2 regions of the Arthrobacter sp. Ms25 genome follow, and region 2 is predicted to be linked to the other one. Evidence: riboswitches for the same ligand, from Rfam matches in the RefSeq annotation. Region 2 holds a riboswitch; the other holds the start of a gene.

Region 1 (4,851 bases), on a different contig from region 2:
CGGCGTTCCGGAGCAGAGGAAAGGCGAGATCTTTGTGCCCTTCCAGCGGCTCGGGGACACTGACAACTCGACCGGCCTGGGCCTTGGCTTGGCGCTGGCCAAAGGATTTACGGAAGGTATGGGCGGAACACTGGAAACCGAAGACACCCCGGGCGGCGGGCTGACCATGGTCCTCTCGCTGCCGGCCGCTGCACGCCGCGTGCCCGCGGGCGGGCTGCAGTTCCCGGCGGTGGCCGGATGAAGATCCTGATCGCCGACGACGACGTGCAGATCCTCCGGGCGCTGCGGATTACCCTGAGCGCCTACGGCTATGAGGTGGTGACCGCGGAAAGCGGCAGCGCCGCCGTCCGCAAAGCAGTGGACACCCATCCGGACCTGCTGGTGCTGGACCTGGGCATGCCGGGGCTGAGCGGGATGGACGTCATTGAGGCCGTCCGCGGCTGGAGCGCGGTGCCGATCCTGGTGGTGTCCGGACGGATCGATCCGGCGGACAAGGTCCGGGCCCTGGACCTCGGGGCGGACGACTACGTCACCAAGCCCTTCTCCACCGAGGAACTGCTGGCCCGGATCCGCGCACTCTCCCGCCGGTCGCCCTCGGCGGCAGGGCCCAGCGAAATCACGTTCGGAGCGGTGCGGGTGGACCTTGCGGCCCGGCGCATAGCCCGGCTCGACGACGGCTCGGACATCCGTCTCACTCCCACCGAGTGGCGGTTCCTGGCGGAACTGCTGGCCCATCCGGGAATGCTGATCACCCAGCAGACGCTGCTGACCAATGTCTGGGGACCGGGCACCACCGACTCCGGCTACCTGCGCCTCTATATCGGCCAGCTGCGGCGGAAACTGGAGACCGACCCGGCTGCTCCGGTGCACCTGCTGACCGAGCACGGCATGGGGTACCGCTTTGTGCCCTAGCGCAGTCCCTTCCTGCGCCTGCCGGGCCAACGCACCGGGGGCTTAACGCAATGAGCGTCCGGCCCCTTGCGGGGTCGGACGCTCATCTTTGCGTATTGGGGCTAAGTAGCCTTATGCGCGGTAGAACACGGGGCCGGAGCCGACGTTGACGGACTGGACAACGGTCTGGTTGCCGTTCCAGCCGCTGTGGATGGCCTGGCCGTCGCCGATGTAGATGGCAATGTGGGCCAGGCCCATGCCGCCGTCGGCGTAGTAGACCATGTCACCGGGCTCCGGAGTGGAGACCTGGGTGCCGTAGGCTGCCAGCTGTGCGGGAGCAAGGTCTCCGACGCTGTGGCCTGCGGCGCGCAGGGCAACCTCAACCAGGACGGTGCAGTCCTGGGCTGCGCCCAGCTGCGACTGGGCCGAAGCCAGCATGATGGCGTTGGTGCCGCTGGCTGCAGGCGTTGCGGCAGCCGGCGTGATGTTGGTGGACTGGGTGGTGACGACGCCGGTGTTGGCGGCCTCGGCCGGTGCGGCTGCCGGTGCGGCAGCGGCCGGTGCGTAGGACGCAGCCGGTGCGGCGGCAACTGCCGGAGCGGCAGCCGGAGCAGCTTCGCCGGCAACGGTGATGACATCACCGGGGTAGATGATGGATTCCAGGGCCAGGCCGTTCAGCGCCAGGACGGTGTCCAGGCCAACGCCGTAAGCAGCGGAGATCTGGCCCAGGGTGTCACCGGAGGCGACGGTGTGGGTGGTGGCGGCTGCGGGAGCAGCTGCCGGTGCGGCTGCAACGGGGGCTGCTGCGACCGGAGCGGCCGGTGCAACTGCCGGCGACGGCGTGTAGTTGTCGTTGGCGACTACTCCGGCGGAGGCCGGTGCTGCCATGCTGAGCATGAGGCCGGAACCGGCGACGACTACGGCAGCGGCACTGCCGATGGTCCGTCCGCGGCCAGCGGCGGCGATGTTCTCGGCGCGGTGGCGTCCACGAGTCTTGTTGAAAGTCATGTAATAACCTCTCCCGATACCTGCGAGGTGAGCTGTCGGATGCGGATGGGAGACACCCGGCCGCCGGCGGTAACCGGTCGGCTTAACCCCAAGGATTCAAGGAACCCGTAAATGGTTCCCCCGCCTCTGCCGTGGTAGTGCGATCTGTGGACCCCGGAACCAGCGGCAGAGCTAGGTAACAAGCCCCGGGGGAGCCGCATCAGAAAGCGGCATGGGTATAACCGTACTGGATAGTTACGGTTGGATAACCATTATGTGATCTGCTTCTCGCGGGCGTGTGAGCGGGGCCGCGGTATGGTAGGGAATTTACCCCTCATGTGCCACTTCGGGTACCAGTAGCATCAATTTTAACAGGCCCGCTCCGGGCGTGTCGCCTTCAGGAAGCCGGCCGGGGGATTTCCCAGCCATCCCATGTGTAACAAGGGCATCAGCCGCCGGTTCTCCGGGGGCGGACGAGGCAGGTTTCAGCAGCGGAACACCTTCCCGTCGAAACGGGAGTGACGGGTGTGGTCCCATCCGTATCATCAGCATCACCACGGGCCCAAATGAGTGCGGGATCACGGAAATCGGCCAAGGTTGCCCGTCCCGGAGCGTTTCCGGCTCAGGGGAGGCAGCCGTCCCGTTGCCGTCCTGGGGGATTTTCGATCCGGTCCAGGCGGCGCGTAAGGTTGTTAGGCAGCCTTTCAATACGGCGGCAGTGTCAAGTAAACAGGAGTGGGCAGTGGCTGGCAGCGGTTCGAAATTATGGACTCGGGGATTCGTGCTGGCGATCGTCACCAATCTCTTTATTTCAATGGTGTTTTATCTGCTGATGACCAGCATGGCGTTGTACGCCGTGCAGGAGTTCTCCGCCTCCGACGGGGCCGCCGGATTCGCCTCCGGTTCCTTTGTCCTCGGTGCGCTGGCGGCGCGCGTGTTCGCCGGCAAGTTCCTGGACTTCGTGGGACGGCGCCGGCTGCTGGTGATTAGCCTGGCAGTGTTCGTAGCCGCGTCGCTGCTGTACATCCCGGCGTCGAACCTGGCGTTGCTGCTCACCGTGCGGATCCTGCACGGCATGGCATTCGGTGCGGCAAGCACGAGTATCTCCGCCTCCGTCATGGGGCTGATTCCCGTCCACCGGCGCGGTGAAGGCACCGGGTACTTCGGCATCTCCACGACCCTGGCCACCGCCGTCGGCCCGTTCCTGGCGGTGTTCCTGGTGGACTCCGTGAGCTACCGCGCCCTGTTCCTGTTCGCGGCCGCCTGCGCCGCCGTCGCACTGGTGCTGTCCCTGGTGCTCCGGCTGCCGGAACGCACACCCGGACCCGAGGAACAGCGGAACAAATGGCGGATGCACCTGACGGACGTCATTGACCCGTCCGCATTGGCCATCGCCTCGGTCATGTTCATTGCCGGAGCGGCGTACGCCGGAATCCTGTCCTTCCTGAACTCCTACGCACAGAGTGAAGGGCTGGTGCTCGGTGCCAGTCTCTTCTTCGTGGTCTACGCCGGCGTCGTGCTGGTTTCGCGGCTCTTTGTGGGGCGCATCCAGGACCGGCACGGCGACAACGCCGTGGTGTACCCGACCCTGGTCTCCTTTGCCGTGGGCCTCGCCTTGCTGGCCTACGCACCGAATGACGCGGTGATGGCCGTGGCCGGGGTCTTCGTAGGCTTCGGCTTCGGGGCCCTGATGCCGTGCGCCCAGGCCATCGCCGTCAGCATGGCTCCGCCGACCCGAATCGGCCTTGCCACCTCCACCTTCTTTATCCTCATGGATGCGGGCGTGGGGCTCGGGCCGTTGCTGCTGGGGGCGCTCCTGCCGCTTACGGGCTTCCACGGGATGTACTGGGTGCTCGCAGCGGTCCTGCTGGCGTCCACCGTGCTGTACCACTTCGTGCACGGCCGGAAGAACTACCGCCCCGGCGCACCGGTGGATCCGGCCCGGGGCGTTCCTGCCGCCTGACACGGTAGCCTCTTTCCCACACGGCTCCGTCAAGGGAAAGCAGGACCATGGCACGCGAGGAAACCACCCTGACCGTCCCCGGTCCGGAAGGTGAACGGCAGATCCGGATCTCCAGTCCAGGCCGGATCATCTGGCCCGATCCGGGGATAACCAAACTCGATCTGGCCCGGTACCTTGCCGACGTCGGCGACGCCTTCATCCGGGCCAACGGCAGCCGGCCGGTGTCCCTGGAACGCTTTCCGGAAGGAATCGGCTGCGAGGAGTTCTTCTCCAAGAACCCGCCCCGGGGAATGCCGGAGTGGATGCGCTCCGTCACCGTCACGTATCCCAGCGCCCGGTCGCATCCGCAGGTGGTGCTGGACGAGCCGGCCGCCGCTGTATGGGCCGCGCAGATGAACACCGTGGTGTTCCATCCGTGGCCGTCACGGGCGGAAAACACCGATAACCCGGACCAGCTGCGCATCGACCTGGATCCCCAGCCCGGCACGGACTTTGGCGACGCCGTCCGGCCGGCGCAGGAACTGCGGTCCATCCTTGCCGAGGCCGGACTGGACGCCTTCATCAAGACCTCCGGAAACCGGGGTATCCATCTTTTCGCGCCCATCCGTCCGGACCATGAGTTCCTGGACGTCCGGCACGCGGTCATCGCCGCGGCCCGGGAAGTGGAGCGCCGGATGCCGGAGAAGGTCACCACGGCGTGGTGGAAGGAAGAACGCGGCACACGCGTGTTCGTGGACTTCAACCAGGCCAACCGCGACCGGACCATGGCCGGCGCCTACAGCCCGCGGGCCCTGCCCGGCGCCCCCGTGTCCTGCCCGATCACCTGGGATGAGCTGGAGCGGGTGCGGCCGGCGGACTTCACCATGCAGACCGTTCCGGAGCGGCTGCGCACGGTCGGGGATCCCTGGGCAGACATGTCCGCCCGTCCGGGGTCCATCGACGTGCTGCTGGGCTGGTGGGAACGGGACCTGGCCAACGGACTCGGGGAGCTCCCCTTCCCGCCGGACTAT
Region 2 (4,851 bases):
CCGAAACCAAATCCGTGTCCGTTGGCGGTGCCGCCCAGAAAGTGGCAATTACCGCTGCAACTTCCGGACTGATCCTTACCGCCGCCATGCCCACGCACGCAGCGGCCGATGATCCGGTACAGCTTGAGCCGGTTGCTGTCGATGTACCCGTCTCCGCTGATCCGAATGCCGACATCGGATTCGACCGCACCGGGCTGAGCAGCAAGTACGACCCGGACGCCGCGCTGGCCTCCATCACGGTCGCCGCGGGATCGCATGCGGTTCCTGCTGCTGCCAAGGGCACGCTGTCCACACCGCTGGACGCTTCGCTGGTGCAGACCTCCGGGTTCGGGCACCGCGTCAGCCCCATCACCGGAGAAGCCGGCGAGATGCACAACGGACAGGACTTCGCCGCCACCTGCGGGACCGCCGTCAATGCTGCAGCATCGGGCACCGTGGTCTTCGCCGGCTGGCACCCCTACGGCGGCGGAAACCGCGTAGTGATTGACCACGGCAACGGGGTCGAAACCACGTATAACCACCTTTCCAACATTGCGGTCACCGTCGGCGCCGAAATCGACCGGGGATTCCTGGTGGGGGCAAGCGGCACCACCGGTTCTTCAACCGGGTGCCATCTGCATTTCGAAGTCATGGTTAACGGCGAAGTTGTTGACCCTTTGAATTGGCTCTAACCCGCCAAATCAAAGGTCCGTAACCGGTTGAATATCATTTCGTGATCGGAACGTGACATACCTCAAATGTTGCTGTACGCTCGTCCTCGTGCCTGATTCGCCAACGATGGGGCACCTTCGAACAGATCGCCTAGCTCTGCCACTGTTTGAAGTCCGTTCGCAGAATCGCATGGCAGAGGCGGGGGAACCAATTTCGGGTTTCGCAAGAAACCCTTGGGGTTAAGTTGCAAAAGGCCATTAGGCCGGGCAACCGGGTGACTCCCATCCGAATCCGACAGCTCACCTCGTAGGCAATTGGGAGAGGCAAACCTGTGTCATCAAACGCTCATGGCCGCCGTCGTGCTGCCACCGTACAGACCAACCCGATCACTGCACTTTCCAAGGCAGTCAGCAGCAACGCCGGAACCGTAGGCCGCCAGGCCGCCGTCGTAGTTGCAGCATCCGGCCTCGTGCTGGCTGCCGGACTTCCTGCACAGGCTTCCGTAAGCACGGACCGCCAGGCACTCGCAGCAACCCCCCTGAACATCGTGGCCGGCAGCGTCACCGCTCCCGCCGACGCACCGTTCCAGCTTCCCCTGGTGGCCCCCAGCTCGACTTCCGGCGCTGACTACCGCGCACAGGTTGCCGCTGAAGAGGCCGCAGCCCAGGCAGCCGAAGAACTGGCCGCAGCCCAGGCTGCTGAAGCCCAGACCGCCACCCGCAACGCCGCAGCCCAGACGGCCGCTCCGGCCGCTCCGGCAGCCGGCGTCACCTTCCAGGCCGCCAGCAACGCCGCGCCTGCCGCCGCAGTTGAAGCACCGGCCTCCGGAAACGTCGCCTCCGGCCTGGTGGCTTCGGCCTACGGCCAGATCGGCGTTGCACAGGACTGCACCGCCATGGTCGAGAAGGCACTCCGCTCCGTGGGCAAGTCCGTTGGCGACCTCGCTCCGGGCCAGTTCTTCCAGTACGGTTCCGTGGTTTCCTCCCCGGCTCCCGGTGACCTTGTGATCACCGCCGGCCACGTTGCCATCTACGTGGGCAACGGCCAGGTCATCAGCGGTGGCCTGAACGGCATGAACACCGGACTGCACAGCCTCTCCGATCTGCCGGGCGCCAGCTTCGTCCGCGTGAGCTAAGCCCGGGACATCATGACCTCGTCGATTGAGCGCGCCCGCCACCGGGCGCCGGTGGCACGCGCCACCACGCTGAACGCCTTCGCCGGCGCCGTCAGTGCCAATGCCGGAACAGTGGGCCGCCAGGCAGCCGTCATCGCGGCAGCCTCGGGGCTGGTGCTGACAACCGGTGTTGCTGCCAACGCCTCCGGTGCAGACGCACCCCGCGACGTCCGGACCAGCGCACTGAACCTTTCCACGTCACTCCACGTCCCTGCGGACGTGGCCGTGTCGTTCGAACGCGCCGGTATCTCGGGTTCGACGCCGGCACCCGTGGAAGAGCCGGTGCCCGCGCTTGAGGCAGCAGCTGCCGCCGCACCCGCGGCCGGTGCCCAGGAAGCAGCCGCTGCTCCCGTCCAGCAGGCCGGCGGCAATGCCGGTGCTGCGGCTCCCAGCCTCAGCACGGCCTCCGCCGCCCAGCCGGCGCCGGCTGCCCCGTCCGGTGCAGCGTCCACGATTGCCGCCGCTGCCTATGCGCAGCTTGGGGTCAATCAGGACTGCACCATGTTGGTGACCAATGCTTTGGCCGCGGCCGGAATCAGCCACCACGGCTGGCCTGCCAGCTACCTCTCCCTTGGACGGACGGTGAGCGCAGCTGAGGCTATGCCCGGCGACCTGATCTACTACGCCGACGGCGGGATGGGCATGGCCCACATTGCTGTCTATGTCGGCGGTGGACAGGCAGTGCACGGCGGTTTCAACGGCGGCTCCACCGTCGTGGCTCCGGCCGAACTCGGTTCGGGTGGCGTCTACATCCGGGTCGGCGGCTAGGCAGTTCCGGCAACTCAGCGGCAGGGCCCCTCTTTCGAGAGGGGCCCTGCCGCGTTAAACCGGTACGGGCCACCGCCAACGGTGCGCCGGCTGCCGTAACGCAGGGCTAAATGGCCAAGATCGCGTTCCCGTTCTACTCTTGCATAGACAATCCGAAGTGCCGTCTGTGGAACGGTGTCTTGTACTCACCGGTTCGTGGGCGGCAGACGAAGAGGTATGTGCATGCGCACTCTCGTTCTGAATGCTGGATACGAACCACTGGCCGTGATCACCTTCCGCCGCGCTTTGGTGCTGGTTTTGAACGGAAAGGCAAGCGTGGTGCTGGAAAGCGGCGAGCCGGTGGTTGGCCCCAACGAAATCCTTCCCCGGCCGTCGGTCATCCTCCTTCACCGTTACGTCAAGATCCCTTACCGCGAGGGCACTGTTGCCACGCGCCGGGGCGTACTGCGCCGGGACAACCACGAATGCGCATACTGCGGCAAGGCTGCCGCCACCGTTGACCACGTAGTCCCGCGCTCCCGCGGCGGCGACGACAGCTGGGAAAACCTGGTTGCGTGCTGCCTGCGCTGCAATAACACCAAAGGGGACCGGACACTGGCCCAGTTGGGCTGGGAACTGCGGACCGTGCCGAAGGCGCCCCGGGGTGCGCGCTGGCAGATCCGGGAACTCGAACGTCCTTCCCCGCAGTGGGATCCGTTCCTGCAGAACGATACGGCTGCCTGATGCCGGCTGCCCTCCGCTACGACGCGGTTATCCTCGCCGGCGGCCGGTCCACGCGCCTCGGCGGCACCCCCAAGGCACTGCTGCTGGCTGAGGGCCGGACCCTGCTGGAGAGCACCCTTGCCGCTGCGGCCGGTGCGCGGCACGTCGCCGTCGCCGGGCCGCCCGAGCTGGCGGCCCTGTTAACGGCAGCCCCTGTCGGCAGGGTCCCGGGGACACCGGTGCTCGTCCGCGAAGAACCGGCCTACGCCGGGCCGGCCGCGGCGGTTGCAGCCGCCGTCACCGCCCTGGCTGCCCTCGAGGCCAGCGGTGACGGAGACGGCAACGCCCGTGACGACGACGGCGGGGGAGACCAGGGCGGCAGCTGCCCGTGGACGTTGGTCTTGGCCTGCGACATGCCCCGGGTTGCTGCGGCCGTACGGGTCCTGCTGGCAGCGGCGGACGCCGCCCCGGCGGACGCCGCCCCGGCGGACGCCGCCCCGGCGGAGAGCCTGCTGGCAGTGGATTCCACCGGAAACCGCCAGCCGCTGGCAGCGCTGTACCGTACGGCGGAACTGCGCGCCGCCGTCCGGTCCGCCGCTTCGGAAGGGTTGGCGAACAAGTCCATGAAGGCGTTGCTTGCTAGGGTGCAATGGAGGGGTATTGATGTTCCCCCGGGAAGTACAGCCGATGTTGACACCTGGAACGATGCACAGTCCCTAGGTGTGAGCGCCGGGGACCTGCCGTAGGACCGGGCAGTCCCCAAGCGATACGAAGGAGCACGAATGGCAAGCCAGAAGGAACAACTCGAGGCCTGGAGCAGCAGGCTGCTGCAGGCATTGGAACTTGAAGGCACGCCGGTGGATGTCTCTGCTGTCCTCGACCTGGCCGCGGCAGCCGCGCACAGCGTGGTACGGCCGGCGGCGCCGCTGACCACCTACATTGCCGGATACGCCGCAGGCCTTGCAGCCGGTACCGGGCAGGCCGACGGTGCCGTTGCCATGCGCTCGGCCATGGCGGTGGCCGCCGACCAGTGCCGTGCCGCCGCCGCCGAAGGAGACACACAGTGAGCGACTCCGCCGCGCCCGTGATCCTTCCTGCCGGGCCCAACGCGTCGTGGGCCCAGGCCCGGCACGCCGCCTATGCGGCCGCCCGCCCGCTGCCCTATGAAACCGTGCCCCTGGACGAGGCGCTCGGCCGGATCCTGGCCCTCGACACAGTGGCCCTGCAGCCCGTTCCGCACTACGGCTCGGCGGCCATGGACGGGTGGGCCGTCGCCGGTCCGCCGCCGTGGACAGTCATCAGCCACGAGGAACCCGAAATCGAACGCTGGCAGGTCCACCGGGAATCCGGGCGCCGCGCCCTGCAGCCGGGCGAAGCCGTGGAGATCCTTACCGGCGGACTGATCCCGGACGGCGCCGAAGCCGTGCTGCGCTCCGAAAGCGGCGCGGTCTCCGCTGCCACGCCGCCGGTGCTTACGCTCGGCGAACGGGCACGGGAGTCGGAACCGCGGGCCGGAGAGCATATCCGGCCTGCCGGCGAAGAGGCATCGGCGGGGG

Evidence for each region. A riboswitch is a leader RNA that binds a small molecule or an ion and turns the genes downstream of it on or off. The one in region 2 is predicted to bind cyclic di-AMP.
Region 1: linked by a shared signal. The riboswitch ahead of AC5RT8_RS01955 (LysM peptidoglycan-binding domain-containing protein) and the one ahead of AC5RT8_RS05040 (NlpC/P60 family protein) in region 2 are both predicted to bind cyclic di-AMP.

What each region holds. Positions count from the first base shown of each region.
Region 1 is NZ_JBNHFP010000001.1:412,656-417,506, forward strand. Features, by position in the region: gene AC5RT8_RS01945 (ATP-binding protein) at 1-241, shown strand, start outside; gene AC5RT8_RS01950 (response regulator) at 238-912, shown strand; gene AC5RT8_RS01955 (LysM peptidoglycan-binding domain-containing protein) at 1,024-1,899, opposite strand; cyclic di-AMP (ydaO/yuaA leader) riboswitch at 1,903-2,046, opposite strand; gene AC5RT8_RS01960 (MFS transporter) at 2,660-3,841, shown strand; gene ligD (non-homologous end-joining DNA ligase) at 3,889-4,851, shown strand, end outside.
Region 2 is NZ_JBNHFP010000002.1:77,185-82,035, forward strand. Features, by position in the region: gene AC5RT8_RS05035 (M23 family metallopeptidase) at 42-671, shown strand; cyclic di-AMP (ydaO/yuaA leader) riboswitch at 820-979, shown strand; gene AC5RT8_RS05040 (NlpC/P60 family protein) at 983-1,786, shown strand; gene AC5RT8_RS05045 (NlpC/P60 family protein) at 1,799-2,593, shown strand; gene AC5RT8_RS05050 (HNH endonuclease) at 2,816-3,316, shown strand; gene mobA (molybdenum cofactor guanylyltransferase) at 3,316-4,041, shown strand; gene AC5RT8_RS05060 (DUF6457 domain-containing protein) at 4,078-4,362, shown strand; gene AC5RT8_RS05065 (molybdopterin molybdotransferase MoeA) at 4,359-4,851, shown strand, end outside.